Regions from separate parts of the Rahnella sp. R3(2024) genome, predicted to be linked through region 4. Evidence: predicted binding sites of a transcription regulator. Region 4 holds the regulator's gene; each other region holds the start of a gene.
What was found. Region 4 encodes CRP, which controls carbon source genes, mostly activating them, when cyclic AMP is high. Its sites were predicted from a motif close to ATGTGANNNNNNTCACAT; they were not measured.

Region 1 (7,912 bases), 2.3 Mb from region 4:
TTCGCCACTGCGGTAGCGGTTAACGTCTGTCACTTCTGAAGAAATTGGCAGATAGGTAACCTGGTTAATCACAGTTTTGGCGTTGTCCCAGTAAGTCGGGCTACGTTCGAGCACGATACGTTCGTTGACGGTCCATGCTTTCAGTTTGTATGCGCCATTGCTGACGTAGTTTTCTGGTTGAGTCCATTTGTCGCCAAATTTCTCAACAACACTTTTGTTCACCGGCTTCATCGCGGTGTGAGACAGCATTTTGACAAAATACGGTACTGGCTCAGTCAGGGTCACTTGCAGAGTATGGTCATCAATCGCTTTCACACCCAGCGTATCAGGGCTTTTTTTACCACTGATGATGTCATCGATGTTTTCGATGTGGCCGTATTGCAGGTAGCTTTCATAAGGAGAGGCGGTTTTTGGGTCAGCCAGGCGCTGCCAGCTGTATACGAAATCCTGAGCAGTCACAGGATCGCCGTTAGACCATTTTGCTTCCGGACGCAGGTGGAAGGTCCAGACTTTGAAATCTTTATTATCCCAGCTGGTGGCAACACCAGGGATCACACTGCCGTCTTTGCTGTCGGTATTGACCAGGCCTTCCATCAGATCACGGATCACGTTGGATTCAGGTACGCCTTCCACTTTATGCGGATCAAGGGACTGTACTTCTGAACCGTTGTTACGCACCAGTTCTTGCTTGTCTGACAGGGTCACGCCTGCAGGCACGGTGGCTGCAAAGGCGGTATTAATGGAAATGGCGCCAACCGCAGCCATGATGCAGGCAGCCAGCAGATTTTTTTTTGTGATGTTGGTCATTGTCATTCAACTCCAATTTTTATTATGAACTTGCACACTCTGGCGCAAGATAAACCCTTACTGCGTCAACGGGTTTCACAAGCAGGAACGAATTGCTCAAGAAAGGCCCCCATTCAGTAACCATCCGCGGATGGCTTCCCCTATTACTGCGTGAAGCAAGTGAAACGTCAGGCTGTTAAGCGCCATGCGGTTTCAGAGATCGTTAAGGAAGATCTCCTCCATTTGACTTACCCCGTTTATCACCGGCATTCATTCCGGAGGTACACCAGGCAGTCGCATACTGATATTCCTAATGACTTTAAATAAAATTTTTTGGCTGTCACCGGTATAGGTGAAAGCATTTCCGCCGTCATCAAACGTCAGAAATCAATTAAGAAGAAGAACTGAAGATTTGTTTTGCTGAGCGGGAAGATTCAACTCAGAGCTGTGTAATGGCGGTAACGCAAAGATCGTCTTCCTGCGAAAAGAAAACGACTGAGGATAATTTTGCGGTACGTATTGCGACACTTTGCTCTCCAAAAACAAATGAAATTGCTTCAATCTTTCTGTGCCTTGCAAGATTCGTTCTCACTTAGAGCATGACTCTACACAATTTTCCATTTGTTAAGACGATTTGAAAATTATCAGAAGCCCGATACCGGCGCCAATTAATTTTGCAAATTTGTTACGCAATTCTCTTTTATACGTTACTAAGCTTTTGAGCGCCCAAGATACCTACACCGTGAAACAGCAGGTAACTTGCTGTTTAAACTCATCTTAAATGCAATTTACAGGTCCGAAATCTCCTGCGAGGTTGCTCAAGAACTCGACTGACACAATCAGTTAACATTCTGACGATTTCAAGGATAAAGCCCTGTTAACTGCTGTGTTAACACTAATAACATCTCGATACGGCCTGCACAAGCCTTACAGAATGATGTGGATAAATTAACGGCAATACGGGCAGTAAAGGAGGGGTTTTAGCAAAAAAATAGCTAAGTTTATTAGAAGAAATGAAGGCTTGGATTCAAAAGAAGTCTGAGAAGGGAGTTTACGCCACATTAGGGTGCAAATGCTCTTATTTACACCATTAGCTGCACTATATTAATGCATTTGATTATAAGCAGACGTAATAATTATCACGAAATCACGTTTATGATCTCGTGATAATTTGGCTGCGTATTGATTAGAGAAGGCCGGGGAAAATAGCTTTAATTCCTGTCACAATAAATTCGATGCCCAAAGACATCAGTAACAACCCCATGATTCGGGTAATCACGTTGATGCCCGTCTGCCCCAGTAAACGAACCAACAGCGGTGCCGCACGGAACAGAAGCCAGCAACAAAAGGCAAAGAAGATGATCGCCAGCGTAAGACCCAGCAGATTCTGCCAGCCGTTATAGCGGGAACTCCAGACAATCGTAGAACTGATTGCCCCGGGCCCTGCCATCAAGGGTAATGCCAAAGGCACTACACCGACATTTTCACGGATCGCAGTTTCCGACTTCTCTTGTTTGTTCTGCTTATCTTCACCGAGCTTGCCGCTGATCATCGACATCGCAATGGTCACAACCAGAATGCCGCCTGCGATGCGGAATGAATCAATGGAAATCCCAAACAGATGCAGAATGGCATCGCCGAGGAACAACGCTGTCGACAATATAATGGCGACGGATAAGTTAGCCGTCATGTTGGTCTTATTACGACCGGCGGCAGCCTGATAGCTGGTCATACTAATGAAGACAGGCAGGATCCCTACCGGGTTAACCAGCGCGAACAACCCGACGAAAAATTTGATATAGCCTGAAAAATCTAATAAAGATTGGCTCACGCAGAACTCCGCACAAATTGCCAGTAGATGAAGGTCTTGATGGGGCGCTAATGTACTGGAATTGCAAAGATGGCGCCACGTCGTTTCGTGGTATTTATCACCAGAATTTCATTAAAAAGCAGTGAATGACACTTTTGTTAAAAAAGTGTAATATTACTGCCTCAAAAAGCCGTTAAGTTGTAGATAGTTCCCACTTTTTTGATAATCATTCTTATTAACCCCCAGCTGAAAGGAGTCAGCATTGGTGTTTAGTGATCCAGATCAAATTCCCTCTGCCTACAAATAGGTAAGCTTTGCGCATAGTCACTCACCGGTACTTGCGAACACTCTCTGAGATAAACGTTCACAAAATGGCGCGGAATGACAATTTATCTACTCTGGGTGCTACACGACTGAAAGCTCTTTGAGCAAATAAAGAGACAGAGATAACACATTGAGAACAGTAGTAATAATTACTTTCTCACAGTGGAGGATAGCAAGGCTATACTCATCTCTGGCAGGTTATTTACTAAAAGAGTTTAACTTTATCAGGAGAGCATTATGGCTGTAACAAATGTCGCTGAACTGAACGCACTCGTTGCCCGAGTGAAAAAGGCACAACGTGAATACGCCAACTTCAGTCAAGAACAAGTAGATAAGATCTTCGCCGCCGCCGCCCTGGCTGCTGCTGATGCTCGAATTCTGCTGGCAAAACTTGCTGTTGAAGAATCCGGTATGGGTATCGTCGAAGACAAAGTGATCAAAAACCACTTCGCCTCTGAATATATCTACAACGCTTATAAAGATGAAAAAACCTGTGGCATCCTCGGTCAGGATGACACCTTCGGTACCATCACTATCGCAGAGCCAATCGGCCTCATCTGCGGTATCGTACCGACAACTAACCCAACTTCTACCGCGATTTTCAAAGCGCTGATCAGCCTGAAAACACGTAACGGTATCATCTTCTCTCCACACCCACGTGCTAAAAACGCAACCAACAAAGCCGCAGATATCGTTCTGCAAGCCGCTATCGCTGCGGGTGCGCCAAAAGACATCATTGGCTGGATTGATGAACCAAGCGTAGAGCTGTCCAATCAGTTAATGCATCACCCGGATCTGAACCTGATCCTGGCAACCGGTGGCCCGGGCATGGTGAAAGCCGCTTACAGCTCCGGTAAACCCGCGATTGGCGTTGGTGCCGGTAATACCCCGGTTGTCGTTGATGAAACCGCTGATATCAAACGTGTTGTCGCTTCCGTTCTGATGTCTAAAACCTTCGATAACGGTGTTATCTGTGCGTCTGAACAGTCCATCATCGTGGTTGATTCTGTTTATAACGCAGTGCGTGAACGTTTCTCTTCTCACGGCGGCTACCTGCTGCAGGGTAAAGAGTTGAAAGCCGTTTCCGACATCATTCTTAAAAACGGTGGCCTGAACGCGGCAATCGTAGGCCAGCCAGCCGCGAAAATCGCTGAAATGGCCGGCATCAAAGTGCCAGCTCATACTAAAGTGTTAATCGGTGAAGTCAGCGTTGTTGACGAATCAGAACCGTTTGCACACGAAAAACTGTCCCCTACCCTTGCGATGTACCGTGCGAAAGATTTCGAAGATGCGGTAGCAAAAGCAGAAAAACTGGTAGAAATGGGCGGTATCGGCCACACCTCTTGTCTGTATACAGACCAGGACAACCAACCAGAACGTGTTAATTATTTTGGCAACAAAATGAAAACCGCACGTATTCTGATCAACACCCCGGCTTCACAGGGTGGTATCGGTGACCTGTATAACTTCAAACTTGCCCCTTCTCTGACGCTGGGCTGCGGTTCATGGGGTGGTAACTCCATCTCTGAAAACGTCGGTCCAAAACACTTGATCAACAAGAAAACTGTAGCGAAGCGAGCAGAAAACATGTTGTGGCATAAACTTCCAAAATCTATTTACTTCCGTCGTGGCTCACTGCCAATCGCACTGGAAGAAGTGGCGACTGACGGAGCGAAACGCGCCTTCATCGTTACTGACCGCTACTTATTCAATAACGGCTATGCAGACCAAATCACCAGCGTTCTGAAAGGTCACGGTATTGAAACTGAAGTCTTCTTCGAAGTAGAAGCGGATCCAACGCTGAGTATCGTTCGTAAAGGTGCTGAGCAGATGAACTCTTTCAAACCAGACGTGATTATCGCGCTGGGTGGTGGTTCACCGATGGATGCCGCTAAAATCATGTGGGTTCTGTACGAACATCCAGATACTCAGTTTGAAGATTTGGCGCTGCGCTTTATGGATATCCGTAAACGTATCTACAAATTCCCGAAAATGGGTGTGAAAGCGAAAATGATCGCCGTCACTACCACTTCCGGTACCGGTTCTGAAGTCACTCCGTTTGCAGTAGTGACAGATGACGCAACAGGTCAGAAATATCCACTGGCTGACTACGCGCTCACCCCAGATATGGCTATCGTTGATGCCAACCTGGTGATGAACATGCCGAAATCACTCTGTGCGTTCGGTGGTCTGGATGCGGTGACTCACGCACTGGAAGCTTACGTTTCCGTTCTGGCGAATGAATATTCTGATGGTCAGGCTCTGCAGGCGCTGAAATTACTGAAAGAAAACCTGCCAGCCAGCTACCACGAAGGTTCTAAAAACCCGGTTGCTCGTGAACGTGTGCACAATGCGGCCACTATCGCCGGTATCGCGTTTGCGAACGCCTTCCTGGGTGTGTGTCACTCAATGGCCCATAAACTGGGTTCCGAGTTCCACATTCCACACGGTCTGGCTAACGCCATGCTGATTTCAAACGTTATCCGTTACAACGCGAACGATAACCCAACTAAACAGACTGCTTTCAGTCAGTATGACCGCCCACAAGCGCGTCGTCGTTACGCAGAAATCGCTGACCATTTAGGTCTGGGCGCTCCTGGTGACCGTACTGCACAGAAAATCCAAAAACTGTTGAACTGGTTAGACGAAATCAAAGCGGATCTGGGTATTCCAACTTCAATCCGTGAAGCCGGTGTGCAGGAAGCTGACTTCCTGGCGAAAGTAGACAAACTGTCTGAAGATGCGTTTGATGACCAGTGTACCGGTGCTAACCCACGTTACCCGCTGATCGCCGAACTGAAACAGATTCTGATGGATACTTACTACGGTCGTGAGTACAACGAAGATGTTGCTGATGAAGTTGCCATTGCAGCTCCGGCACCTAAAGCTGAAAAGAAAACCAGCAAAAAATAATCTGCTGAGATTCCCGTAAGCAAAAAACCCGCCAAATGGCGGGTTTTTTTATTGTGCTATCAGGAGCGTCACTCGACGTTTTAATGACACTCTTCAATCTGGTACAGATTTGCTACCGCTCACAGGCCCGGCTGACTTAGCGTGTCTTTGTATCGTCAAGGGGAGCTATCGCGGCCATGGCTTCTTTATAATGCTTGCGACAAACGGACACATAGCTCTCATCCCCGCCAATGACCACCTGTGCGCCATCGTGAAGCGCGTTACCCTTCTCATCCATGCGGAGGTTGCGGTTGGCCTTACGGCCGCAGTGACAGATGGTTTTAAGCTCGACCAGCTTATCCGCCCATGCCAGCAGGTACTCGCTGCCTTCAAAAAGCTCCCCACGGAAATCTGTCCGCAATCCGTAACACAGAACCGGCACATCAAGGTCGTCCACGACGTCTGTAAGCTGCGACACCTGCGCCTTGGTAAGAAACTGACACTCATCTATCAAAACGCAATTCAGGCGCTGTGAGCCGCTGTCCTGTGCGATCAAATTAAAGAGATCGGTTTCTTTATTGTAAAGTTCCGCAGGCGATGACAACCCGATACGAGAACTGACCTTACCGACGCCAAACCGGTGATCTAACTCCGCCGTTAAGACCAGCGTACGCATGCCACGTTCTTGATAATTATATGAAGACTGCAACAGAGATGTCGATTTACCGGCGTTCATCGCCGAGTAATAAAAATAAAGTTGAGCCATTAAGCGGCGACCCCGTTAAGTATTGGATGGCGGAATTTTTCGGCACGGATTGTACCATAGCCCCTGCCGGCTGATAACATCGCGTCACCGATCCCAATAAGATCCACGAATAACGCTTTATGACTTTTCAAAAAACACAGAAACTTACAAACAGAAATTATAAAACCCGCCAATCATAATGCGTTATCTGAACACCTTATTACCTTATCTGACCGGTATTTATATGTAATACCTTATGCGTACGCTGGTTTGTCTATACATAGCGGATCCGATCAGCGGAGTCTTAAAAATTCGGTAAAAATCCTATAGGCTGTAGCATTAATGCCCTGATTTGCCATATCCTTACAATAGATGCTGACGTAAATGTTTTATTTGTGCGAAGTCTCGCAAAGTTATACAACGCATCTTGCGGCACGCGAATACACCTGAAGAATGTATTGAAAATTAGCTTATATGCCCCAGATAAATAGTGTGTTCCGGCTCAACTATATTTTTACACTGTTATCAATATTTGCTTTAAATGCGTAAATTAGAGTCAGGTGTTCAAATTGGCTATTGCAGAATAGAGAAGAGCAATCTATTATTAACCAAACGCCCCCCACCATATAATTTGAGACTAGTATAATGAGCGAAGCATTAAAGATTCTGAACAACATCCGTACTCTGCGCGCACAAGCAAGAGAATGCACTCTCGAAACTCTGGAAGAGATGCTGGAGAAATTAGAAGTTGTTGTTAACGAACGTCGCGAAGAAGATTCTCAGGCAGCTGCTGAAATTGAAGAGCGTACACGTAAACTGCAACAATACCGTGAAATGCTGATTGCTGATGGCATTGATCCTAACGAATTGCTGCAAACAATGGCTGCTACCAAATCTGCTGGTAAAGCTAAGCGTGCTGCACGCCCTGCGAAATACAAATATATCGACGAGAACGGCGAAAACAAAACCTGGACTGGCCAGGGTCGTACTCCAGCTGTGATCAAGAAAGCAATTGAAGAGCAAGGCAAATCACTGGACGATTTCCTGCTGTAATTGCCCTTATTGACCTCAGTGTTATTAATGCTAAAACCCATCCTTGTGATGGGTTTTTTGTTATGTATTTAGGTTGATGCATTTCGGGTAGCAACAAAAATCAAAAACAAACCAGGTTAAACAACCATAAGATTTAACTGAATTATTTCTGATAAATAAAAAAGGCTGCCTGGGCAGCCTTTTGTTATTAGTTCATGTCAGACCTGGTAAAAATCGCGGTACCAGTCAACAAAGTTCTGCACGCCCTGCTCAACCGTCGTTTCCGGCTTAAAGTGGATAGCCTCATACAGCGGCTGTGTATC
Region 2 (7,912 bases), 800 kb from region 4:
GACTGTTTCAGCCGTAGCGGTTTTCCGCCGATTTCCGCCTCCACATCGCTGCCGATATACAGATTGATATCCACACCGTCCGGGCGCCGGGTATAAATGTAATGGCCGAGTGACGCCAGCAGCCGCGCAATATTGGGCGGGCAGCAGGCGCAGCCGAACCAGCGCTGACGCACCGGTTTTACGTGATCATAAATATGGTTGAACGGGATGCTTTTCGGGTGCACTTCCAGCGGATTCACATAGAAGAAATGTTTACCGTCGAGCGCCATACCGGCCAGCACGGTGTTGTAAAGCGCACGTTCCATCACGTCGCTGTAACGGCTGTCGGCCTCCATCTGCAACATGCGGTTGGCAAACATCATCAGGCCAATCGAGGCGCAGGTTTCGGTATAGGCCGTGTCATTGGGTAAATCGTAATCCGAGGAAAACGCTTCTCCGCTGCTTTGCGAACCAATCGCACCGGTGATGTACATCTGCCTTTGCGTCATGTTTTCCCATAAGCGCTGGCAGGTTTCGCGTTTTTCCTGATCCTGACTCAGCCTCGCCAGGTGCGCGACACCGGCGTACAGATAAACGAACCGCACCGCATGGCCGACCGCCGTGGTCTGTAGTGCTATCGGCAGATGCGCCTGCGTGTAGGCTTTATCCTTAACCATCCACGCCGGGCCGTAGTTATTCCAGTGCGATGTTTTGCCGCGTTTTTCATATTCGATATCGTAAAAATGCGGCTGCGCCCCGCGCTGCTCAACGAAATACCTTGTCAGTTCGAGATAACGGGTTTCGGCGGTTTGCTCATACAAACGCATCAGCGCCAGTTCAATTTCAGGGTGGCCGGGATAGCCGTGTAATTGCTTTTCGCCCGGCCCGAAGACATCGGCAATGTGATCAGCCAGTTTGCAGACGATCTCCAGCAAACGGGTTTTGCCCGTAGCCTGCGCATAAGCCACACCCGCTTCGATCAGATGTCCGGCGCAGTAAAGCTCGTGACATTCCGCCAGATTGGTCCAGCGGTGTTGCGGCTCTTTGACGGTGAAATAGGTGTTGAGATACCCGTCGGGCTGCTGCACCGCGCCGACCAGTTCGATCACCTGATCGGCGGTTTCCTCCAGCGCCGGGTCCGGTGTTTTCGCCAGCAAATAACCCACCGCTTCCAGCCATTTGGCAACGTCGCTGTCCTGAAAAACCATGCCGTAAAACTCACCGTCACTTTGCCCGGCGGCAATGCGGAAGTTTTCTATCGCGTGGCTCGGTTCGGCATCGGCAACCTCATCATTGAGCGCCTTCCACTGATACGGCACCACCACATCTTTCACCAGACGCTGATACTCCCGCCAGAACGCGTCGGAGACATTCACCTTGTGCAAAGGCACTTCTAAAGATTCAACCGGAGAAAAAGACATACAACCTCCTGAACAGTTATCAACATTAAACGTTTGCCGCCAGCTCGCGGGACATGCGGGTCAGCAATGTGTTATTGAGCTTGCAGAACATCAGCGTCCCGGCCAGCAGTAAATGCATCGCCGCAGGCAACAGCGTTTCCAGCAGCGTGATCCCGCCAAGGGATGCCGCGGTCTGGTGCCCGGCACCGGCCTGATAAGACACCCAAATAAAGACCAGACTGATGATCCCGGCGCTGGAGGCCCAGGCCAGTTTGATAAAGAAAAGATTGAAGGCGAAGTTCATGCCGGAAGAGCGGATACCGTTTTTCCAGTGTCCGTAGTCATCGGCAAACGCCATGATGGAAAAGTGCAGCGGCAGCGTGAAGCCGAGGATCACACAATGTACGAAGATAATGCCAAGCCACAGCGTCTGGAATTGTTCACCCACCGGCACAAACCACAACAGCAGGGAAAACACCGCCAGCACCAGATTGGTGATCAGGTAGAGACGCACGCTGTCGATAAATTTGGTCAGCTGATTGACGATGATCGCGCCGAGAATTGACGCCAGCGTCACCATGCCGAAGAACATCGACGCGTACCCTGCGCCGCCTTTCAGCACGTAGGTGATGAAATACATATAGCCGCCACCGCGCAGGTTGAACACGTTGATCAGCAGGAATGACATGAGGAGAACCAGCAGCAACTGGTCGTTTTTCAGCATTCCGCGGATGTGCTCTTTAATGCTGAACTGCCCCAGCAGCGCCAGCGGCAGACGCTCGCGAACCGTGAAGAAGCACCACAGGAACATCACCACCGCCACCGAGCACAGCAAGCCGACGCCCTGCTGATACCCCCGCGCAGCATCACCTTTGCCGAAGAGTTGCACCAGCCACGGCAGCCCGACGGAAACCATAAATCCGGCCACACCGCACAAAACAAAGCGCCATGACTGGCAGGAAATCACCTCCCGGTGATCGGTGGTCATGGTGTTAATCAGCGCGCAATACGGCACGTTGATGGCCGTGTATGACACCGAAAGCAGGAAGTAAGTGAAGAAGGCGTACGCGATTTTGGCATCACCGCTCAGGCCGGGCACCGTGAAGGTGAGAAAACCGACTACGCCAATCGGCAACGCTATCCACAACTGCCATGGACGAAAGCGCCCCCAGCGGCTTTGGGTGCGGTCAGCCAGAATGCCCATCAGCGGATCGGAAATCGCATCAATCACCCGCAGGGAAATAAACAATGTGCCGACAATCGCCGGTGTCAGCCCGAAGACATCGGTATAAAAGAAGGTCAGAAAACTGGTGATCAGACAGGTTATTATCGTGCCACCGGCGTCACCTAATCCGTAACCGATTTTCTCACTGACGGAGAGTTTAGCGTTAACAGAAATTATTTTCCCCTCAACGCTTACCGGCGCAGAACCGGTATTAACTGAAACTGTTGGCATTATTTTTCCTCGCTTTTATATCGTTATTTATAAGCTGTAGGAACACAATGAATAAGGCTAATTTTTCGCATCAGCCCTGAGATGAAATAAGGTACGCCATAAATCTGGCATAGAGATTTCATGCCAACAAGAGGAGGATAAAGTAGTTAAACGGGACAATTCCGACTCACGAACAGAATCTGTGAAGCAGATCAAAACCTCTTAACGCCCGGCGGGTAGCGCGTGTTTCTTATGCTACTGTCAATCTACACCTGCCTGATGAGCGCCTGAAAATGCCTGAAATGCTTGCGTTTCCCGTTAATTACCCGGTAAAAGTGCAAAACGGCGGTCTGTTTATTTCACGGGGGATTGGCACACATCCGACCCGACGCCTGAGTTCGCACGAGTTAATTTATGTCGTGCGGGGTTCGCTGTCTTTGCAGGAAGAAAATAACCGTTTTGATTTACACGCAGGCGAAAGTTTATTGTTATTTCCAGGGCGTGAACATAAAGGGATCACAACATTCGATCCCGATTTAAAATTTTACTGGCTGCATTTCGATATTGTGAAAGATAGCGCAATAATGGAAATACAACCAAACAGTCCCTCTTTACAGCTGAATATTCCACAGCACTGTAAAGTCAGAGACAGCGAAACCCTGTTAACGCTGTTCAGATTATTTTTATATGAACAGGAACGCGGAGGTAACTCTCTCGAGCTGTTTCTGATATTGCTGTTACAGGAAGTCTCGCGTGCCTGGCCGGAGAATGTCGAACCGGGCGGCCCCGGCGTGGCACTGGCTTATAAAGCCCGCCAGCTCATCACGACACAGTTTCACATGCCGCTGGGGGCTTCGGAACTGGCGGAACGGCTGCACTGCAACGCGGATTATCTCGGACGGGTTTTCCGCCTGACTTTCCAGATGACGCTGACCGAAGCATTGCATAAACAACGTGTTGCCGCCGCCGAGAAACTGTTGCTGGCGAATACCGGCAATGTGGCGGATGTGGCCCGCCTCACCGGGTTTAATGACGTGGCGTATTTTCGACGAGTGTTTCGCAAACTGCTGGGGATCACGCCAGCGGCGTATAAAAAGCTCTATTGCCGTGAGCACATTAATTCGGATTAGCTTTGATGAAATAAGCCAAATATCTGTGAAAACCTTGCGCTAACAATCTCAAAATCCTGAGAAAACTCATGTTAGTATTATGGACTCCCGATTCTGAAGACAACTTTTGCCCATGACAGACGCCTTTGAATTTCTCAGCAATGTACCGGTTAATCAGCAGATTTACCGTACCTTGCGTCAGGACATCGTCACCTGCGCCATTGCGCCGGGGGCATTCCTGTCGGAGAAAGAGATTTCCACACGCTTTAACGTGTCCCGCCAGCCGGTGCGCGAAGCCTTTATCAAACTGGCGGAAGCCGGACTGGTGCAGGTACTGCCACAGCGCGGCACCTATGTGATGAAAATTTCCTCCAAGCGGGTAGCTGACGGCCGTTTCATTCGTGAAGCCGTCGAAACCGCCGTGGTGCGCCGTGCGGCGATGGTCGCCACCGGGAAAGATCTGGCATTGCTGGAACACAATCTTGAACGCCAGACGCTGGCCGCCAAAAGCCAGCAAACGCAGGAATTCCTGCTGCTTGACGATGATTTCCACCGCACCATCGCGCAAATCATTGACTGCCGTCTGGCGTGGGAAACCGTCGAACACATCAAAGCCACCATGGACCGCGTGCGGTTCCTGACGCTCAGTAAAGTCTCCCCGCCGGAGAATCTGATTGCACAGCATTATGCGATTTTCGATGGTCTGAAAGCACATGACCCGGATGCAGCGGAAAAAGCCATCCGCATTCATTTGCAGGAAATGATTTCCACTATCACGCCCATTGCCGAACAGAACAGTGACTGGTTTGATGCCGAGTGAGTTTGTCTTCCCGCGTGGTAAAACGATGCCAACGCGGGAGATAATTTTCACTTCAGGGCAATTTGTTCCAGTCTTTTGAAGGGCGGTAGCAGGCTTCTCGCGGGCCAAGCAGCACACCTCCCCCTTCAAAACCTTCAACATCTTTTTGACCTTCATATTTTTCATCGCAGGATCTTAAAAATCCGACAACGAGTTCCACAAGTTCTGTCTGCCGAGGCGTTAAATTAACCGGTTTTTCCTTGTCTCGCTTCATGTGCTGCTCCTGATAAGTCAGATAAAAATTCTCTGTCTGAAATGATGAATTCATTCTTCAAACGTTGATATTAAATAAATCCATATTTATATATTCACGTAATAAATAGTAAGTGGATTCGCACTCCATCTCTTGCGAAACTTGCGACAGGGGCGCTGCGGAGATATAAAAACGCATTACATCATCATTAACAACATCTTTAATTACAAATCTCACCCTTTCTTTCTTTAATATACCCAGCTCATTAAGAACCTCAGCGTAAATCACCATAAGACAAAGGCTGTAATACAGCATATTCCTTTTCAAAGGATGCCCTGCTGTCTTGCGATAAAAATTCTCCAGTGCATTGAGCTCCAGTTCTTCTGATAAGCACCGGCACGAGGTTAACAGGAACGCGGCCCGCTCCTGCTGCAGGTTATTGAGACAAAACACATAAGCGGCCTGCTCCATACCTGAATTCTGCGGCTTATTTTTCCGATACTCGTTAAACAGCCATTTCCAGTTAAGCTGGTGTTTTTCAGGTTGTCGTAAATTACGCCTCGCCCGACGCTGCTGCCAGATAATATCACTGCGACGAATACACTTTATAATAAGAGAGACATCTAACTTACTGAAGACGGCATTCATTATTGTGACCGTCTCATTAATCACCCTTTCATGTAACGTCATCCTTTCCATTTTATTCCCACAGGTTGCATGTTATTTCGCAAGAATAATCCTCAATCCGGGAATAACAATCATGATGCGTTTTTTTTACGAGACGTCTCGTAAAATTTCATCAGACCCTGGGTCTGTAAGGCGAAGGTTTTCTTTCCATCCCGCTGTCTGCGGCGTTCAATTTTTGCGGGTTAGCGCCAAAATCTGTATGACAACTTAGTGTAAGCTGTAAACCACATCAATATCGTGGATACCTTTATGCCAGCCGCAGCCCCCCTGAAAAAAAGCTATTACAGTGCCGAACAGTCACTCTCCCTCGCCCAACTGGATGAAGAAAAGATCAGCCAGATTGCACGCGATCTGGACGTGGCCGAAAGCGAGAAAGAGCATTATCTCACCGGCTGGATGGGCCAGAACAGTGTGGTGCTGGTAAGAAATTATCAGGATAAACGTGGCACCGCGAACGGCCTGGTGATGTCGCGGGGTAACCGTTACAAACTGACCGTGCAGGCCATCACTTTTCGCATTCCCAAAGTGCTGCTGTGGGTGACTTTCCGCCGCACGCCTCGCACCATGACCGTCATTGCCTATAACAAACTGGGCGAACAGGCGACCGGCCTGCAACAGTTTATGCATGTGCAGGATCCTGAGCTGAAAGAGCGCCTCGAAAACGACTGGCGCGAGCTGAATGATTATCTTGGTATGGCCTGCTGGCAGATGGACAATAACCGCCCGTTATGGCGTCAGCTGCATGAAGAGATCACCCCGCAGGCACTGTGGCTGCTGGCAGATTCATCGTGGTTCAGCGGCAAAAAACTGCAAAAAGATGGCGAACTGGAAGGCCTGTGGCTGCATGAGCAGTTTATTGGCCGACGCAGCGGCGAACACGCGGCGCTGGTTCTTTCATGGAAAGATGAAGAGAATCAGGACATCGCCAGTTATCTTTATGAGCGGATTTCTGTCAGCCAGATCCGGGTGATGCTGCGCCCGCGTAAAGACGAGAAATTCTACCCGCTGAATCCGTTTGATGCCGTGCATTTACAGCGGGCGCTGATGATGTTTCATCAGGCAGAACAGGCACTGGAAAAATCGCAGCGCAGCGCCTGACTGCCCTTCACTATCGCCTTACCACCAGCGATGGAAATGATGCACCGGCCCGATACCCTGCCCGACATCCAGCGAGTCGGCCTGTATCAGCGCCTGTTGCAGATAGGCTTTGGCTTCGCGCACAGTGTCTGCCCAGCCGCTGTGGCGCGGGCGCAGTGCCGCCAGGGCGGCTGACAACGTACAGCCGGTGCCATGAGTATGGCGGGTGTTCACCCTCGGCGCAGTGAAACGCTCACGCGTATCCCGCATAAACAACCAGTCCGGACTCTCTTCGTCGCTAAGATGCCCTCCCTTCATCAACACCGCGCCACACCCCATCGCCAGTAAAGCTTCGCCCTGCTCACGCATTTCCGCTTCACTGGTGGCGATGGCGCATTCAAGCAACGCTGCTGCTTCGGGCAGGTTTGGGGTGATGATCGAAACCTGAGGCAAAAGCAGCCGCCGCAACGCCTCGACCGCTTCCGGCTGCAATAAAGGATCGCCGCTTTTCGCCAGCATCACGGTATCGAGCACCACAAACGGCGGCTGATAATGGCCAAGCCGCTCCGCCACCGTTTCCACAATCTGACTGTTTGCCAGCATGCCAATTTTAGCGGTATCGATACGCACATCGCTGAGGACGGAATCAAGCTGCGCCGCCACAAACTCCGGTGAGATGTAACAGACCGACTGAACGCCACGGGTATTTTGCGCCACCAGCGCCGTGATCACGCTGGTGCCATAAGCGGCGAGGGCGGAGAAAGTTTTCAAATCCGCCTGAATGCCCGCGCCGCCGCTCGGGTCAGTGCCGGCAATGGTCAGCGCATTAATGCGTTTCATGACAGCCCTCCCCGTTCAGCCATGTTTCGTTCAATAAATACAGATTATCGAGGAACGCTGGCGTAAAGCTGCCCGGCCCGTAGGCTGTCGCACAAGCCCGCTCACCGGCACATGACATGACGCGACACGCCGCCGCGACGTTGTCCAGCCGGTCGCCCGGTAATGCCGAAAATGCCGCTACCACGGCAGATAATGCACAGCCGGTACCGACCACGCGGGTCATCATCGGATGCCCGCCCGGCACAGCCCAATGGCGTTTGCCGTCAGTGATGTAATCCGTTTCGCCGGTCACAGCCACTATCGCCCCGGTTTGCTGCGCCAGTTGCTGTGCGG
Region 3 (7,912 bases), 990 kb from region 4:
CCGGGTCCAGGCTTAGGGCTCATAAACTGAAAGGAATAAATCGATGAAAAATTCTAAATTTGCCTATTCAATGATGGCCGTTGTTCTGGGTACCGCACTGATGAGCGGTAGCGCACTGGCTGCAAGCACCACTGATAGCGCAGGTGCAAAAATCGATAGCTCCATGAAAAAAGTTGATAACTACATGGGCGATAGCGCCATCACAGCAAAAGTGAAAAGTGCACTGGTGGATGATAAAGCCATCAAAAGCACCGACATCTCTGTTACCACCAATTCTGGTGTGGTTACGCTGAGCGGCTTTGTGGCTTCCCAGTCAGAAGCTGAACAAGCTGTTGCCGCCGCCACCAAAGTTGAAGGCGTGAAATCTGTCAGCGACAAATTGCACACTAAAGACAAAAGCGAACAAAGCGTGAAAGGTTACGCCGGTGACTCTGCTACCACGGCTTCTGTAAAAGCCAAACTGCTGGCAGACGACATCGTTCCTTCACGTAACGTCAAAGTAGAAACCACCGAAGGCGTTGTTCAGCTTTCCGGTTCAGTAAAAGACCAGGCACAGTCTGACCGTGCTGAAAGCGTTGCGAAAACCGTTGATGGCGTGAAAAGCGTTAAAAACGACCTGAAAGTTGCACCATAATTTTCGCGAAACGTGTGTCGTATGAAGCAGTAAACGGCGTCCGCTCACGGGCAGGGCGCCGGATTTGAATAACATATAATGATATACCGTACCTCCTGCCCATTGTCCGGCACTGAAGGCTTACGCAATAGCGATGTGAACATTTATTTGAAAAATAAGCGTTAGTTTTTGCTAACACTTCCATTTTTCCGACTATCTTTATTAGGTAAGTGATGATTTTTATCTCCGGTATTTGCCGGCTAATAAAGTGTCACCAAGACAAATGTTACACCGAGACTTCAGACCGGAAGTAGGAGTGTCACCTTTTTAAACTGGCAAAGTGAATATATAGGGTAAGGAGAAGCTTATGTTTCGTTGGGGCATTATTTTTCTGATCATCGCGTTGATCGCAGCAGCACTGGGTTTTGGTGGTTTGGCTGGTACAGCTGCCTGGGCTGCAAAAATCGTATTCGTAGTGGGTATCATTCTGTTCCTGGTCAGCTTGTTTACCGGTCGTAAACGACTCTGACAATATAACGTTATGAAATCATAACGTTAACAGAAGTACCTCGTAAGACACCGCATCGCCCTCTTATCTGAACACATTGCCTGACCGCAGTGTTTTCAGAAAAGAGGGCGATGTTTTTTATGTTATGACCCTTCTCATTTATGTGATCCGTTAACAGTAAGTAACGATTTTATCCTCACATCCTGGTAAGAAACTCACCGAAACTGATAAGACGAGGTATGCTCAGAAATGAAGCCTGCCCGTAAAGGCTAATTGTGTGAGGATAATGCGTTGGGATACAGAATACCTGTCACGCTGGGGAATATAGAACCGCTGGCATATAAACCCTACCGGCCGGGCAAGATTGCCCTGGTGTGCGAGGGGGGAGGGCAGAGAGGCATTTTTACCGCCGGTGTGCTGGATGAATTTCAGCGGGCGAATTTCAATCCCTTCGATTTGTACCTCGGAACCTCTGCCGGCGCGCAAAACCTTTCCGCCTTCGTGTGCGGACAACCGGGTTACGCCAGAAGAGTCATTACCCGCTACACCACCAGCCCTGACTTCTTCAATCCGCTGCGCTTTGTGCGCGGCGGGCATCTTATCGATCTCGACTGGCTGGTCGATGAAACCGCAAAAAACATGCCGCTGGCGATGGAAAGTGCGGAAAAGCTGCTGATCGATGGCCGCGAATTTCTGATGTGCGCCTGCCGCAGCGACGATTACACGGCCAGTTATTTTTCACCGACGCGTGAGAACTGGTTGCCGGTTATCAAAGCCTCCAGCGCCATACCCGGTTTTTATCGTATGGGCGTGGATCTGGACGGCATCAGCTATCAGGACGGCGGCATCAGCGACGCTATTCCGGTGGAAGAAGCTTACCGTCGTGGGGCAGATACCATCGTGGTGATCCGCACGGTGCCTTCGGCGATGTTCTACACGCCGCAATGGATGAAGCGTATGGAGCAATGGCTGAGCGAAAGCAGCCTGCAACAACTGGTGCGCATGATGCAGCATCACGAAAACAGCTATCACCGTATTCAGCAGTTCATTGAAAACCCACCGGGCGACGTGCGGATTTTCGAAATCTTCCCGCCGAAACCGCTGGCCAGCCACGCGCTCGGCAGCCGTTTACCTGCTCTCAATCAGGATTATCATCTCGGGCGCCGCTGTGGCCGGTATTTCCTGTCGGCAGCCGCACACTGGCTGTTGCCGCGTGAAAATGAGCGGCCTTATCCGCAGATTATCCCGCGGGCGACACGGCCTCAGCGCGTGGTGGTGCCGGAGAATGAGCCAGAAAACGTGACACCGCTGGCGGCGGCCGTCAGCACGGTCGAACAAATCGTGCTCGATCCCGCTGTGCTCACCGATATGGTGGCCGATGGCGGCGTCGTGCGTCCGGCGGCTTTTCAGGACAGTACGCCGGCAGAAATCCGCCCGCAAAGCGTCCCGTCTGAGATGCGGTCAGCGGACATTTATCCTGCCAGTGAAGGCGACAAGCTGTGAATGTTCACTTCATTGATACGCACTGCCATTTCGATTTCCCGCCGTTCACCGGTGCTGAGGCTGAAAGCCTGCATCTGGCACAACAGAGTGGCGTGCGGGACATCATCGTGCCCGCCGTTACCGCCGATCGTTTCCACGGTATTCTCTCGCTGGCAAAAAAATTCCCTCAGCTTTATGCCGCGCTCGGTCTGCATCCTCTGTATATCGCGCAGCATACAGACGACGATCTGGCGTTGCTGGATACCCTGCTCAGCCAGCGCGATCCGCGTGCGGTGGCCGTTGGGGAAATCGGGTTGGATCTGTTTATGGAAACGCCGATGTTTGAGCAACAACAGCGTTTGCTGAAGGCGCAGTTCGCCCTGGCAAAGCGTGAGACGCTGCCGGTGATCCTGCATTCACGGCGCAGTCACGATCAGCTGGCGGCGATGTTGCGGCAGGCAAAACTTCCTGCGACCGGTGTGGTACATGGTTTTGCAGGCAGTCTTTCTCAGGCGCAGGCGTTTATCAGACTGGGTTTCGCCATTGGCGTTGGCGGCACCATCAGCTATGCGCGTGCGCAGAAAACCCGTCAGGTGATGGCGCAGTTACCACTTTCCTCATTGTTGCTGGAAACGGATGCGCCGGATATGCCGTTGCAGGGTTTTCAGGGCCAGCCAAATCGCCCGGAACGCGCCGCCGCAGTGTTTGATGTGCTGTGTGAGTTACGCCCGGAACGCCCCGAAGATATCGCCGCCGCGCTGCTTGCGAATACCCGTCGGGTGTTTAATCTTCCTTCTGATTGATGTTCATATTCATCGTTTTGTGATTTAAATAACATTAATTTCTCGTCAAATTCCCCATTAACATGCCGATCGTGATGTTTTGTAAGTTTTGTTTCCTCTTTAAATGTTATTATTATAACATCACCGGCAAGATTACCGGTCGGTGATCCCCGCGTGTCTGCCCGAACTCCGCTTGTCATGAATCGGGTATACACTCTTATATGGGCCGAATACTGAGCATAACGCCGGGTAAATGTGATTCAGATCTCATTTCACCAAGCAACGTTGCAAACGGTTTTCATTTTGTGTGAAATACTGCACACAGGAACCTGATGTGACGTGTTCAAATAGTCACAACGAATTGGCGTCTGCCAATCCAAGCGCGGTGAGAAGGATCTCAGTTGCCACGTAAGCCAGATACAGCGCTTACGCACGCTATCTTCAAGGAACCAAGTCCGCTCGCCAACCGTGCAGAATTCTTCTGCGGCGTTACCCGCCGAAAGGAATTCATGACTGTATGCTCAGTTCTGGCTGGTCGCTGGAATTGAAAATTGTTGGAGAGTTATATGACCGATTTAACCGCCGCAGCACAACGTGCGCTGAACCTGATGGATTTAACCACCCTGAACGAAGACGACACCGATGCAAAAGTGATCGCGCTTTGTCATCAGGCAAAAAGCCCGGCAGGTAACACCGCTGCTGTGTGCATTTATCCTCGTTTTATCCCGATTGCCCGTAAAACCCTGCGCGAGCAAGGTACGCCGGACATCCGTATCGCAACCGTAACCAACTTCCCGCACGGGAACGACGATCTTGAGATTGCGCTGGCTGAAACCCGTGCCGCTATCGCTTACGGCGCAGATGAAGTTGACGTGGTCTTCCCGTACCGCGCGCTGATGGCCGGCAATGAGCAGGTTGGTTTTGAAATGGTGAAACAGTGCAAAGAAGCCTGTGCCGCTGCCAATGTCCTGCTGAAAGTGATCATCGAAACCGGTGAACTGAAACAAGACGTGCTGATCCGTAAAGCATCTGAAATCGCTATCAAAGCGGGTGCTGATTTCATCAAAACCTCTACCGGTAAAGTGCCGGAAAACGCCACACTGCACAGCGCAGAGCTGATGATGACTGTGATCGCTGAAATGGGCGTCGGCAAAGACGTCGGTTTCAAACCTGCCGGTGGCGTTAAAACCGCTGAAGATGCCGCACAGTATCTGGCGCTGGCCGATCGCCTGCTGGGACGCGAATGGGCTGACTCACGTCATTTCCGTTTCGGTGCATCCAGCCTGCTGGCAAGCCTGCTGACCACTCTGGGTCACGCCGGTCAGAAAGCCACCAGCAGCTATTGATCACCGGGGCACCGCCCAGGCGGTGCGCATCTGTCGGGGCGTTGCCATGCAGCGCCCGCACAATCAGCGTCCAGATTCTGGCGTTCAGCTCAGGCAGGGGGATACCTTGTTTCTCGCACAAGAAATTATTCGTAAAAAACGTGATGGCCATCCTTTAAGTGACGAAGAAATTCGTTTCTTTGTGAACGGTATTCGCGACAGTCAGGTTTCAGAAGGTCAGATCGCCGCACTGGCAATGACTATTTATTTCAACGACATGACCATGAATGAGCGCGTGTCGCTGACCATGGCGATGCGTGATTCCGGTACCGTACTTAACTGGAAAAGCCTGAACCTGAACGGCCCGATCGTGGATAAACATTCCACCGGTGGCGTGGGTGACGTGACTTCCCTGATGCTCGGCCCGATGGTGGCGGCGTGCGGAGGTTATGTTCCGATGATTTCAGGCCGTGGCCTCGGTCATACCGGCGGTACGCTCGATAAACTCGAAGCCATTCCGGGTTTTGATATTTTCCCGGACGATAGCCGTTTTCGCAGCATTATTCAGGACGTTGGCGTAGCCATCATCGGCCAGACCAGCTCGCTGGCACCGGCGGATAAACGCTTCTATGCCACCCGCGATATCACCGCGACCGTTGATTCCATACCGCTTATCACCGCGTCAATCCTCGCCAAAAAACTGGCTGAAGGTCTGGACGCGCTGGTCATGGACGTCAAAGTGGGTTCCGGCGCATTTATGCCGACCTATCAGCTGTCCGAAGACTTGGCTCAGTCGATTGCCGATGTGGCGAACGGCGCAGGCTGCAAAACCACCGCGTTGCTGACGGACATGAACCAGGTGCTGGCCTCCAGCGCCGGTAACGCCGTTGAAGTGCGCGAAGCCGTGCGCTTCCTGACCGGCGAATACCGCAATCCGCGTCTGCTTGAAGTGACTATGGCGCTGTGCGTGGAAATGTTGCTGTCCGGCGGTCTGGCAAAAGATGACGCCGATGCCCGCAGCAAACTGCAGGCCGTGCTGGATAACGGCAAAGCGGCAGAGATTTTTGGTCGCATGATTGCGGCGCAAAAAGGACCGGCTGACTTTATTGAAAATTACGATCGCTATCTGCCGCAGGCAACGCTGAGCAAACCGGTTTACGCCGAGGGCAACGGGATTGTCAGCGCGATGGATACCCGTGCGCTGGGCATGGCCGTGGTGTCACTGGGTGGCGGTCGTCGCCGTGCCAGCGATCCTATCGATTACAGCGTAGGCCTGACGAACATGGCGCAGCTCGGCCAGCAGGTGGATACCCGCCAGCCACTGGCGATGATCCACGCCAACAGCGAAGCTGCCTGGCAGCAGGCTGCCGCAGAAGTGCGTGCCGCCATTGTTCTGAGCGACAGCGCGCCGGAAATTACGCCGGTGGTGTATCGCCGGATCGGCGGCAACGCTTGATTTCAGGCCACATCGCCCCCATTTAAGACTGATCAGGTACGCGGCAGTTCCGCGTGACCCAATGCGTAACCATTCGCAGGAGAGCAAAATGAAACGTACATTTATCATGGTGTTAGACTCATTCGGTATCGGTGCCAGTGAAGATGCCGAACGCTTTGGCGATACAGGCTCTGACACGCTGGGCCATATCGCGGCTGCCTGTGCGCGTGGTGAAGCGGACAAGGGTCGCAAAGGGCCGCTGCATCTGCCAAACCTGACCCGTCTGGGGCTGGCGAAAGCGGCTGAAGAATCTACCGGTAAAATTCCTGACGGCATGGACGGTGATTCCGAAATCACCGGTGCGTATGCCTACGCCAGCGAACTGTCTTCCGGTAAAGACACCCCGTCAGGCCACTGGGAAATCGCCGGTGTGCCTGTGTTGTTTGAATGGGGCTATTTCAGCGACACCACCAACAGCTTCCCGCAGGAACTGCTGGATAAACTGGTTGAGCGTGGCAATCTGCCGGGCTATCTCGGTAACTGCCATTCCTCTGGCACCGTTGTGCTGGATGATTTAGGTGAAGAGCACATGAAAACCGGCAAGCCGATTTTCTACACCTCCGCCGACTCTGTATTCCAGATCGCCTGCCACGAAGAAACTTTCGGGCTGGATCGTCTGTACGAACTGTGCGAAATCGCCCGTGAAGAGCTGACGGAAGGCGGCTACAACATTGGCCGCGTGATCGCCCGTCCGTTCATTGGCGACAAAGCCGGTAACTTTGAGCGTACCGGTAACCGTCACGATCTGGCGGTTGAGCCACCGGCACCGACCATTCTGAAAAAACTGGTTGATGAGAAAGACGGCCATGTGGTGTCTGTCGGTAAAATCGCCGATATCTATGCGCAGGTCGGCATCACCAAAAAAGTGAAAGCCACCGGTCTGGACGCTCTGTTTGACGCCACCATCAAAGAGATGAAAGAAGCGGGCGACAAAACTATCGTCTTCACTAACTTCGTGGATTTCGACTCCTCTTACGGCCACCGTCGTGATGTGCCGGGCTACGCCGCCGCACTGGAACTGTTCGACCGCCGTATGCCGGAACTGCTTGAGCTGGTGAAAGAAGATGACATCATCATCTTCACCGCTGACCACGGTTGTGACCCAACCTGGCGCGGTACGGATCATACCCGTGAGCACATTCCGGTGTTAATCTACGGCCCGAAAGTGAAACCGGGCTCATTAGGCCACCGTGAAACCTTCGCGGATATCGGTCAGACGGTCGCGAAATACTTCGATCTGTCACCGATGGACTACGGCAAATCCATGCTGTAAGACTTTGCAGACGCGGCCGGCACTGATGCCGGCCGCGTTTTTATGATGAATATGACACCTCGCTGAAAAGGAATAAGAAGATGGCAACTCCACACATTAATGCTGAAATGGGCGACTTCGCTGACGTAGTGCTGATGCCTGGGGATCCGCTGCGCGCCAAGCACATCGCGGAAACTTTCCTTCAGGACGTTAAGCAGGTGAACGACGTGCGTGGCATGTTGGGTTTCACCGGCACTTACAAAGGCCGCAAAATCTCCGTGATGGGCCACGGCATGGGCATTCCTTCCTGCTCTATTTATGCCAAAGAGCTGATCACGGAATTCGGCGTGAAGAAAATCATTCGCGTGGGTTCTTGTGGCGCAGTGCGTGCCGACATCAAACTGCGTGACATCGTTATCGGCATGGGTGCCTGTACCGATTCCAAAGTGAACCGT
Region 4 (7,912 bases):
GCGCCTGCCAGCATCACCTTTACGGAGAACAGCGCAATATGTCAGCCAAACACCCTGTTATTGCAGTCACCGGTTCGAGCGGTGCGGGCACCACCACCACCAGCGTGGCGTTTCGTAAGATTTTCCAACAACTTGGCCTGCGCGCGGCTGAGCTCGAAGGCGACAGTTTCCATCATTTCACCCGCCCTGAAATGGACGCCGCCATCCGCAAGGCGCGCGATCTCGGGCGTCATATCAGCTATTTCGGGCCGGAAGCCAATGACTTCGGCTTACTGGAAAAAAGCTTCATTGAATACGGTAATACCGGCACCGGGCGCTCCCGTAAATATCTGCATACTTATGACGAAGCTGTTCCCTACAATCAGGTGCCGGGCACCTTTACGCCGTGGCAGGCGCTGCCGGAACCGACGGACATTTTATTTTATGAAGGTCTGCACGGCGGTGTGGTGGCTGACAAAATTGACGTCGCCGCGCAGGTTGATTTGCTGGTCGGCGTGGTGCCTATCGTCAACCTTGAGTGGATCCAGAAACTGGTGCGCGATACCGGCGAGCGCGGGCATTCCCGTGAGGCGGTGATGGATTCGGTCGTGCGCTCGATGGATGACTACATCAACTACATCACCCCGCAATTTTCCCGCACCCACATTAACTTTCAGCGTGTGCCGACCATCGACACCTCCAACCCGTTTGCCGCAAAAGCCATCCCTTCACTGGATGAAAGTTTTGTGGTGATCCACTTCCAGGGGCTGGATGACATTGATTTCCCTTACCTGCTGGCGATGATCCAGGGCTCGTTTATCTCTCAGATTAAAACGCTGGTGGTGCCGGGTGGCAAAATGGGGCTGGCAATGGAGCTGATTATGGCGCCGCTGGTGCAGCGCCTGATGGAAGGTAAGAAAATCGAGTAAGCGGGCTCAGGCGTCGTTCATCAGTAAATGCTGAATGAAGCCAACATGCAGTTTTACGCCAATCTGCATCGCCTCTTCGTCGAGGCGAAAACGCGGATTATGCACGCCATACGTCGCGCCGATCTTCTCGTTACCGCTGCCGATAAAGAGGAAACAGCCGGGCACTTTTTGCTGATAGGAAGAGAAATCTTCGCCACCAAACAGCGGCTGGCTGATTTCACGCAGCGCCTGTGTGCCTACCGTTTTGGCAATCACCTGACGCGCAATCGCACAGGCGTCAGGATGGTTATCTCCGTTGACGTAACCACGCGTCCAGCGCAGTTCATACTGCGCGCCGTGCGCGGCGGTAATCCCCGAAATAATCTGCTCCATCAATTGCGGCACCTGCTCGCGTACCGTGCTGTGATGGGTGCGCAGCGTACCGGCGAGTTTTACCCGCTCCGGGATCACATTATAACTTTCGCCCGTCTGGAAGGTGGCGATGGTCAGCACCGGCACCTGAAGCGGGTCGATACGGCGGGCCACCACGTTTTGCAGCGCCGTCACCACTTCAGCGCCAATCACTACAGGATCCACGCACAGATGTGGCATCGAACCATGACCGCCTTTGCCGGTAATGGTGATGTCGAAATTATCCGTAGAAGCGCAGAACACGCCCTCTTTCAGCCCTACTTCGCCGGTCGGGGAGTTTGGCATCACATGCAGGCCGAAGATTTTCTCAACGCCGTCCAGCACACCTAAATCCACCAGTTCCTGCGCGCCGCCCGGTGGAAGCTCTTCCGCATGCTGAAAGATAAACCTCACCGAGCCGTGCAGCGCAGGCTGGCATTGCGTCAGCACTTTCGCCGCACCCAGCAGCATCGCAGTATGGGCATCATGGCCGCAGGCGTGCATCACGCCGGGCACCGTCGAGCAGAAGGGTTCGTCGTTTTCTTCCTGAATCGGTAAGGCATCAATGTCCGCGCGCAGCGCATATTTCGGCCCCGGATGTGCGCCCTGTAAATCGGCCACCACGCTGTTGGGCGTCAGCCGCGTCAGGGTCAGGCCGCCAAAATCTTCCAGCTGACGGGCGATATAATCCGCCGTGTTATGCTCCTGAAATGACAGCTCAGGATGAGCATGAAGATGTCTGCGCCAGCGCAGCACGTCCGCCCGGACATCAGCCAGCATCGCCTCGAAATTAAAAGTCATCACACTTCTCCTCAGTTAAGCCGCATCACGCAGCGTTGCGCGCGGTTTCATCGCCAGCGGCAGGATCGCCAGACCGGCAACCACCATCGCCAGCGCCAGAAAAACAAACGTCGAGAGATATCCGTGACTGACGCTGATCAGATATCCCATCGCTATCGGTGCCACAAATCCGCCGAGTGTTCCGCCAGTGTTAATCAGCCCCATCGCCGCCCCCATCACCTCAGCGGGCAGGCGTTTCATCGGCAGCGTAAAGACCGTAACAAATGACGCCATCAGGAAAACGTAGCCGAGGAACAGACATAAACCGGCGGTCACCGCCGACGTTGAGGTGTACACCAGCCAGATGCACACGGCACTGAGCAAGGTGCAGCAGAAAATCACTTTCGGCTCGTTGCCCTGCATATAACGCCCGACCAGCCAGCCTGTCGCCAGCGACGAAATCCAGATCCCCAGCCCGCCGGTGGCAACCACCATCCCGGAGACGTCGAGCGACATGCCCCGCTGCTGCACCAGATACTTCGGCAGCCACGCCATCAGGCCATAAGAAGGAATGTTGATGCAGAAAATCGAGACGAACAGCAGTAAAACAATCGGATTCTTCAGCAACTCATGATATCCGGTTTTCACCCCTGTACGGGCCTGCACTTTCGGCGGATCAGGCACCAGCAGGACAATCGCAGCCGCAATGGCAAAGGCCAGCAGACCGAGAATCGAGAACGATCCGCGCCAGCCGAGGGTATCGAGTGCACGGACGGCGATGAGCGGCCCGGCGGTCATCGCCAGCCCGGCGGAGGAGAGCAGAATGGACTGGGCGAAGGTACGTTGTTCGAGGGCGAAGTTGGACACCACGGCTTTTGCGCAGGAACAGGGGTAACCAGAATGGCCGATGCCTGAAAGAAAGCGAAACGTCACCAGCAGCCCCAGACCAAAGCCCAGTGCGCCGAAACATAAGGCGAAGCCCCCGAGAAGAAACAACGATATCGCCAGCACTTTTTTATAGCCAAACCGGTCATTCAGCCAGCCGGCGGGAATTTGAAACAGCGAATAGGCGAGGAAGAACATCCCGGTGATGTAGCCCAGTTGCTGCGGCTGAAGAGTAAATTCGCGCTCTATCGGCAACAGCGCAAAGCCCATCACCGTTTTGTCGATATACACCACGACATAGCCCACGAACAGCAGGAAAATCATCAGGGAACGACTTTTCATAGCGGATATCCCTTTTTGTTATCACCACGTCAGAAGTTCTCACTGTCGGGCGAAAGATAAAATGCGACATACGTCACGTAATCAACTGAATAACAACGCATTATTTTAACAACCCTGACGCTATCAGCTTTACAGTGCGGCCATAAGATGCAATTTTTGGGCGGGTGATGCTTTTTACTGATAGGGATCGGGATGCGCTATTTGCCGAAATTACAGCAACTGAAGGTTTTCCAGCAGGTTATCCGCAGCGGCAGTATTCGCGGTGCGGCGCGGGCGATGAATCAGTCACAACCGGCGGTCAGCAGAACGTTGCGGGAACTGGAACACACCCTCGATACGCAGCTGATTGTGCGCGGCAATCAGGGCATGGCGCTGACCGAAACTGGACGCGCATTTGCCCAGCGGATGCAGTTCATCCTTGAAGAACTGGAACGCGCAGCAGAAGAAATTCAGCAAATTAATCAGTATTCGCAGGGGTCGGTGGCGATAGGTTTTTCTTCACTGCTGGCGCTGACGGTTTTTCCGGCACTGAATGAGGGGTTCAAAACCCAGTTTCCGCAGTCGAAATTGCTGATCAAAGAAGGTCAGCTTTCGGTGCTGTTACCGGCGCTGCGCGAAGGCCGGCTGGATTTTGCCGTCGGCACCGTCGGGCCGGGCTTTCCGCTGGAGGATCTGGTGCGCGAACCGCTGTTTAACGCACCGTTTGGCATCATCGCGCGGCGCGGTCATCCGCTGGCACACGCCACCTCGCTTGAGGAACTGCATGAGGCGCGCTGGGTACTGCCGGAAACGGACATGGGGTATTACCCGCAATTGCAGCTTTCGATGGGCGGATTGCATCCGCCGTTCGCAGAAACGCCGGTGCGAACGGATTCGGTAGTGTGCGGGCTAAATATGGTGTTGCAGTCAGATTACCTGACCATTGTTGCGCGGGCGATGCGGGCGCCTTTTGGATTGCAGGATAAGCTGTGTCTGCTCAATATCGACACCCTGCCACAGGCGGAATACTGCGTACTTTATTCGCAAAAATCGCCGCTGACGTTTGCCGCGCGGCGATTTTTGGATTTACTGCGTCATCAGTGCCAGACGTATGACTGGTCGTGACTTATTCGACGTTAACCACTTCAAAACTGTGGGTGATCGAGGCGGCTTTGCCCAGCATCAGAGAAACGGAACAATATTTCTCAGCTGACAGGCTGACGGCGCGCTCCACAACCTTATCAGTCAGGTCCTTACCGGTGACGATGAAGTGCAGATTGATGTGTGTGAACAAACGCGGTGCTTCTTCGCGACGTTCTGACGTCAGTTTCACTTCACAGTCACGGACATCGCTGCGGCCTTTTTGCAATATCGACACCACGTCGATCGCGCTACAGCCGCCCGCTGACATCAGCAACATTTCCATCGGGCTCGGTGCTTTATCACCGGCATTCCCGTCCATTAAAACCTGATGACCCGACGCGGATTCACCTAAAAACGTCAGACCTTCCACCCATTTTACGCGTGCGTGCATTTGCTTATCTCCTGGCGTTCTTATTCATCAAATTTTCACCCCAGAGTACCCTTTCACCTAAAAACTGGCAACGTAACCCGATCGCCATCATGCTGAAGCGAGACAACACAAGACAGCATTGCAAACCTGTGTTACAAACAAAGCCGAAACATACTTTCCAGTAAATTGCGGTGACGGTTTTCGCGGTTTAAGAACAGAACCCAAGGTGATAACAGCAATTAACAGGCTGTTTCACTCCGACATCCGCTTGCAGCATTTCTGGTGAGTTACATGCTGATAGGGCGCATTAATATTCAGACGCCGTACAGGGAACTCTGAGCCCTGTGATTTTGGGCAGCGATAATAACAGAGGATAATAGCAAATGGTTCTCGGCAAGCCACAAACAGACCCGACACTTGAATGGTTCCTGTCTCACTGTCATATACATAAGTATCCTTCTAAAAGTACGCTGATTCACCAGGGTGAAAAAGCCGAAACGCTGTACTACATCGTGAAAGGGTCGGTTGCCGTCCTGATTAAAGATGAAGAAGGCAAAGAGATGATACTTTCCTACCTTAACCAAGGTGACTTCATCGGCGAGCTGGGACTCTTCGAAGAAGGTCAGGAACGCAGTGCCTGGGTACGTGCTAAAACTGCCTGCGAAGTGGCTGAAATTTCTTATAAAAAATTCCGCCAGCTGATTCAGGTTAACCCGGACATTTTGATGCGCCTCTCCGCGCAGATGGCAAACCGTCTGCAAATGACGTCAGAGAAAGTCGGTAACCTTGCTTTCCTCGACGTAACGGGCCGTATCGCTCAGACCTTATTGAATCTGGCCAAACAGCCAGATGCCATGACCCACCCGGACGGGATGCAGATTAAAATTACCCGCCAGGAAATCGGTCAGATCGTCGGTTGCTCCCGTGAAACCGTCGGCCGTATTCTCAAGATGCTGGAAGATCAGAGCCTGATCTCCGCACACGGTAAAACGATTGTCGTTTACGGCACACGTTAATCCCTCAAAAAAAGGCGCGACAGCTTACTGTCGCGCCTTTTTTATGGGCTAAGCTTCATCCATGACGCTATGGCGAAGGCTGTTTTATCATCCCGAAGTGAACTATGCACTGCGTCAGACGCTGGTGTTATGTCTGCCGGTCGGCCTCTGCTGGCTGTTTGGGAATCTGCAAATGGGCCTGTTGTTTTCCCTCTGCCCTGCCTGCTGTAACGTCGCCGGTCTTGATACTCCCCACAAACGCTTTTTCAAACGTCTCATTATTGGTGGTGCTCTGTTTGCGCTGGGCAGCATTCTGCTGCAAGTGATGCTGACCGGGTGGCACCTCCCGCTGCCGCTGATCATGCTGTCGCTGGCATTATTACTGGGCGTCACCGGCGAAATCAGCCCGCTCCATGCGCGTCTGTTGCCCGGTGCCTTGGTGGCGACCATCTTTACCCTGAGCATGGTGGGCGTCAGGCCGATGTGGCAGGCACCCGCGCTGTTTGCCGCAGGCACCGCCTGGTACGGCCTGTTTAACTGGGCGTGGTTTCGCATATCAAAAGAACAACCGATGCGCGAAACCCTCAGTCAGCTGTATTTGCAACTGGCGGATTATTTCGAAGCTAAATACAGCCTGCTGACACAGCATACCGACCCTGAAACCGCATTGCCGCCGCTGCTCAAGCGCCAGCAACAGGTCATCGATCTTATCGCCCTGCTTTATCAGCAGCTGCACATGCTGCCGCAGCACGGACATCATCATCACTACAAGCGGCTGTTTCAGCGTTTTCAGGTGGCGCTGGATTTGCAGGAGCACATTACCGTCAGCCTGCATCAGCCGGAAGAAGTGCAAAAGCTGGTGGAAGAGAGCCATGCGGAAGCGGTGATCCGCCGTAATGCTCAGGTGATTTCAGCCCGTCTGCGGGTGATTGCTGACGACATTCTTTACCACCGTCTTTCCGGGCGTTTTACCATGGCGAACGAACTGGCGGCGCTGGAGAAAATTGCCGCACGCAATCCGGATAATCCGGTCGGCCAGTTCTGTTATTACCATTTCAGCCGCATCGCACGCCTGCTGCGTACCCAGAGGCCATTGTACCGGCGCGATCTGATGAATACTCAGCCACGCCTGCCTTTCTGGCCCGCACTGAAAAGCTATTTGTCCTTTAAATCCATTGCCCTGCGCAATGCCGCACGTCTCGGCATTATTCTGGCGTTAGGCAGCAGCCTCGGGTTGTTCTTCAATCTGCCGAAACCTTACTGGATTTTGCTGACCATCATGCTGGTCAGTCAGAACGGTTATAACGCCACCCGCGTGCGCATTCAGCACCGTGCGCTCGGCACGCTGGCGGGATTGCTGATCGCCGCTGCCCTGCTGAAACTGGAGCTGCCCGAGGGCGTCACGCTGCTGTGTATGCTGCTGATTACGCTGATATCGTACACGGTGTTGCGGAAAAACTACGGGCTGGCGATGGTGGGTATGACGGTGACGGCGGTGTATACGCTCCAGCTTCTGGCGATGAATGGCGTGCATTTTCTGGTGCCCCGGCTTATCGATACTCTGATCGGCTGCGCCCTCGCCTTCGGCGGTACGATCTGGCTGTGGCCTCAGTGGCAGAGCGGATTGCTGCGACAAAATGCCCATCAGGCGCTGGAAGCCGATCAGGAAGCGATCCGGTTGTTACTGCAGGATAATCCGGATACCGTCAAACTGGCGTACGCCCGAATGCAGGTCAATCAGGCCCACAACAAGCTGTTTACCTCGCTGAATCAGGCGATGCAGGAACCGGGGTTTAACTCGCATTATCTGACGGATATGCGTTTGTGGGTAACGCACAGCCAGTTTGTGGTCGAGCATATTAACGCGATGACCATTCTCGCCCGCGAGCATTACATGCTGCCGGAAAAACTGGCGACGGAGTATTTACAAACCTGCGAAATCGCGCTGCAAAGCTGTCAGCAACGTTTGCTCTACGACGGGCCGGGCAGCGAGAACAATCTGTTCAATGCGCCTGAACTACACCCGGATATGCCGCTGACCGAGATGGAACGCCACCTGCGACGCGTAATTTCGCATCTCAGCGTGATGCATACGATTTCGTCACTGGCGTGGAAGCAGA

Region 1: the regulator CRP is predicted to act here: its motif matches at 2,867-2,884, upstream of ABSH60_RS18655 (YchE family NAAT transporter).
Region 2: the regulator CRP is predicted to act here: its motif matches at 3,015-3,032, upstream of ABSH60_RS04315 (glycoside-pentoside-hexuronide (GPH):cation symporter).
Region 3: the regulator CRP is predicted to act here: its motif matches at 3,691-3,708, upstream of deoC (deoxyribose-phosphate aldolase).

The regions. Positions count from the first base shown of each region.
Region 1 covers NZ_JBHGBU010000001.1:4,078,054-4,085,965, reverse strand. Annotated here, with positions in the region: gene oppA (oligopeptide ABC transporter substrate-binding protein OppA) at 1-807, opposite strand, end outside; gene ABSH60_RS18655 (YchE family NAAT transporter) at 1,973-2,617, opposite strand; gene adhE (bifunctional acetaldehyde-CoA/alcohol dehydrogenase) at 3,158-5,833, shown strand; gene ABSH60_RS18645 (thymidine kinase) at 5,970-6,578, opposite strand; gene hns (histone-like nucleoid-structuring protein H-NS) at 7,203-7,610, shown strand; gene ABSH60_RS18635 (NAD-dependent epimerase) at 7,808-7,912, opposite strand, start outside.
Region 2 covers NZ_JBHGBU010000001.1:987,557-995,468, forward strand. Annotated here, with positions in the region: gene ABSH60_RS04310 (beta-L-arabinofuranosidase domain-containing protein) at 1-1,400, opposite strand, end outside; gene ABSH60_RS04315 (glycoside-pentoside-hexuronide (GPH):cation symporter) at 1,426-2,835, opposite strand; gene ABSH60_RS04320 (helix-turn-helix domain-containing protein) at 3,117-3,944, shown strand; gene ABSH60_RS04325 (GntR family transcriptional regulator) at 4,057-4,743, shown strand; gene ABSH60_RS04330 (hypothetical protein) at 4,796-4,996, opposite strand; gene ABSH60_RS04335 (hypothetical protein) at 5,054-5,674, opposite strand; gene ABSH60_RS04340 (hypothetical protein) at 5,912-6,760, shown strand; gene thiD (bifunctional hydroxymethylpyrimidine kinase/phosphomethylpyrimidine kinase) at 6,779-7,579, opposite strand; gene thiM (hydroxyethylthiazole kinase) at 7,566-7,912, opposite strand, start outside.
Region 3 covers NZ_JBHGBU010000001.1:2,779,156-2,787,067, forward strand. Annotated here, with positions in the region: gene osmY (molecular chaperone OsmY) at 44-634, shown strand; gene ABSH60_RS12570 (DUF1328 domain-containing protein) at 981-1,142, shown strand; gene ABSH60_RS12575 (patatin family protein) at 1,413-2,624, shown strand; gene ABSH60_RS12580 (TatD family hydrolase) at 2,621-3,406, shown strand; gene deoC (deoxyribose-phosphate aldolase) at 3,952-4,731, shown strand; gene deoA (thymidine phosphorylase) at 4,778-6,166, shown strand; gene deoB (phosphopentomutase) at 6,255-7,478, shown strand; gene deoD (purine-nucleoside phosphorylase) at 7,559-7,912, shown strand, end outside.
Region 4 covers NZ_JBHGBU010000001.1:1,787,463-1,795,374, forward strand. Annotated here, with positions in the region: gene ABSH60_RS08165 (phosphoribulokinase) at 39-908, shown strand; gene ABSH60_RS08170 (amidohydrolase) at 915-2,099, opposite strand; gene ABSH60_RS08175 (MFS transporter) at 2,115-3,305, opposite strand; gene ABSH60_RS08180 (LysR substrate-binding domain-containing protein) at 3,498-4,409, shown strand; gene ABSH60_RS08185 (OsmC family protein) at 4,411-4,818, opposite strand; gene crp (cAMP-activated global transcriptional regulator CRP) at 5,181-5,813, shown strand; gene ABSH60_RS08195 (YccS/YhfK family putative transporter) at 5,875-7,912, shown strand, end outside.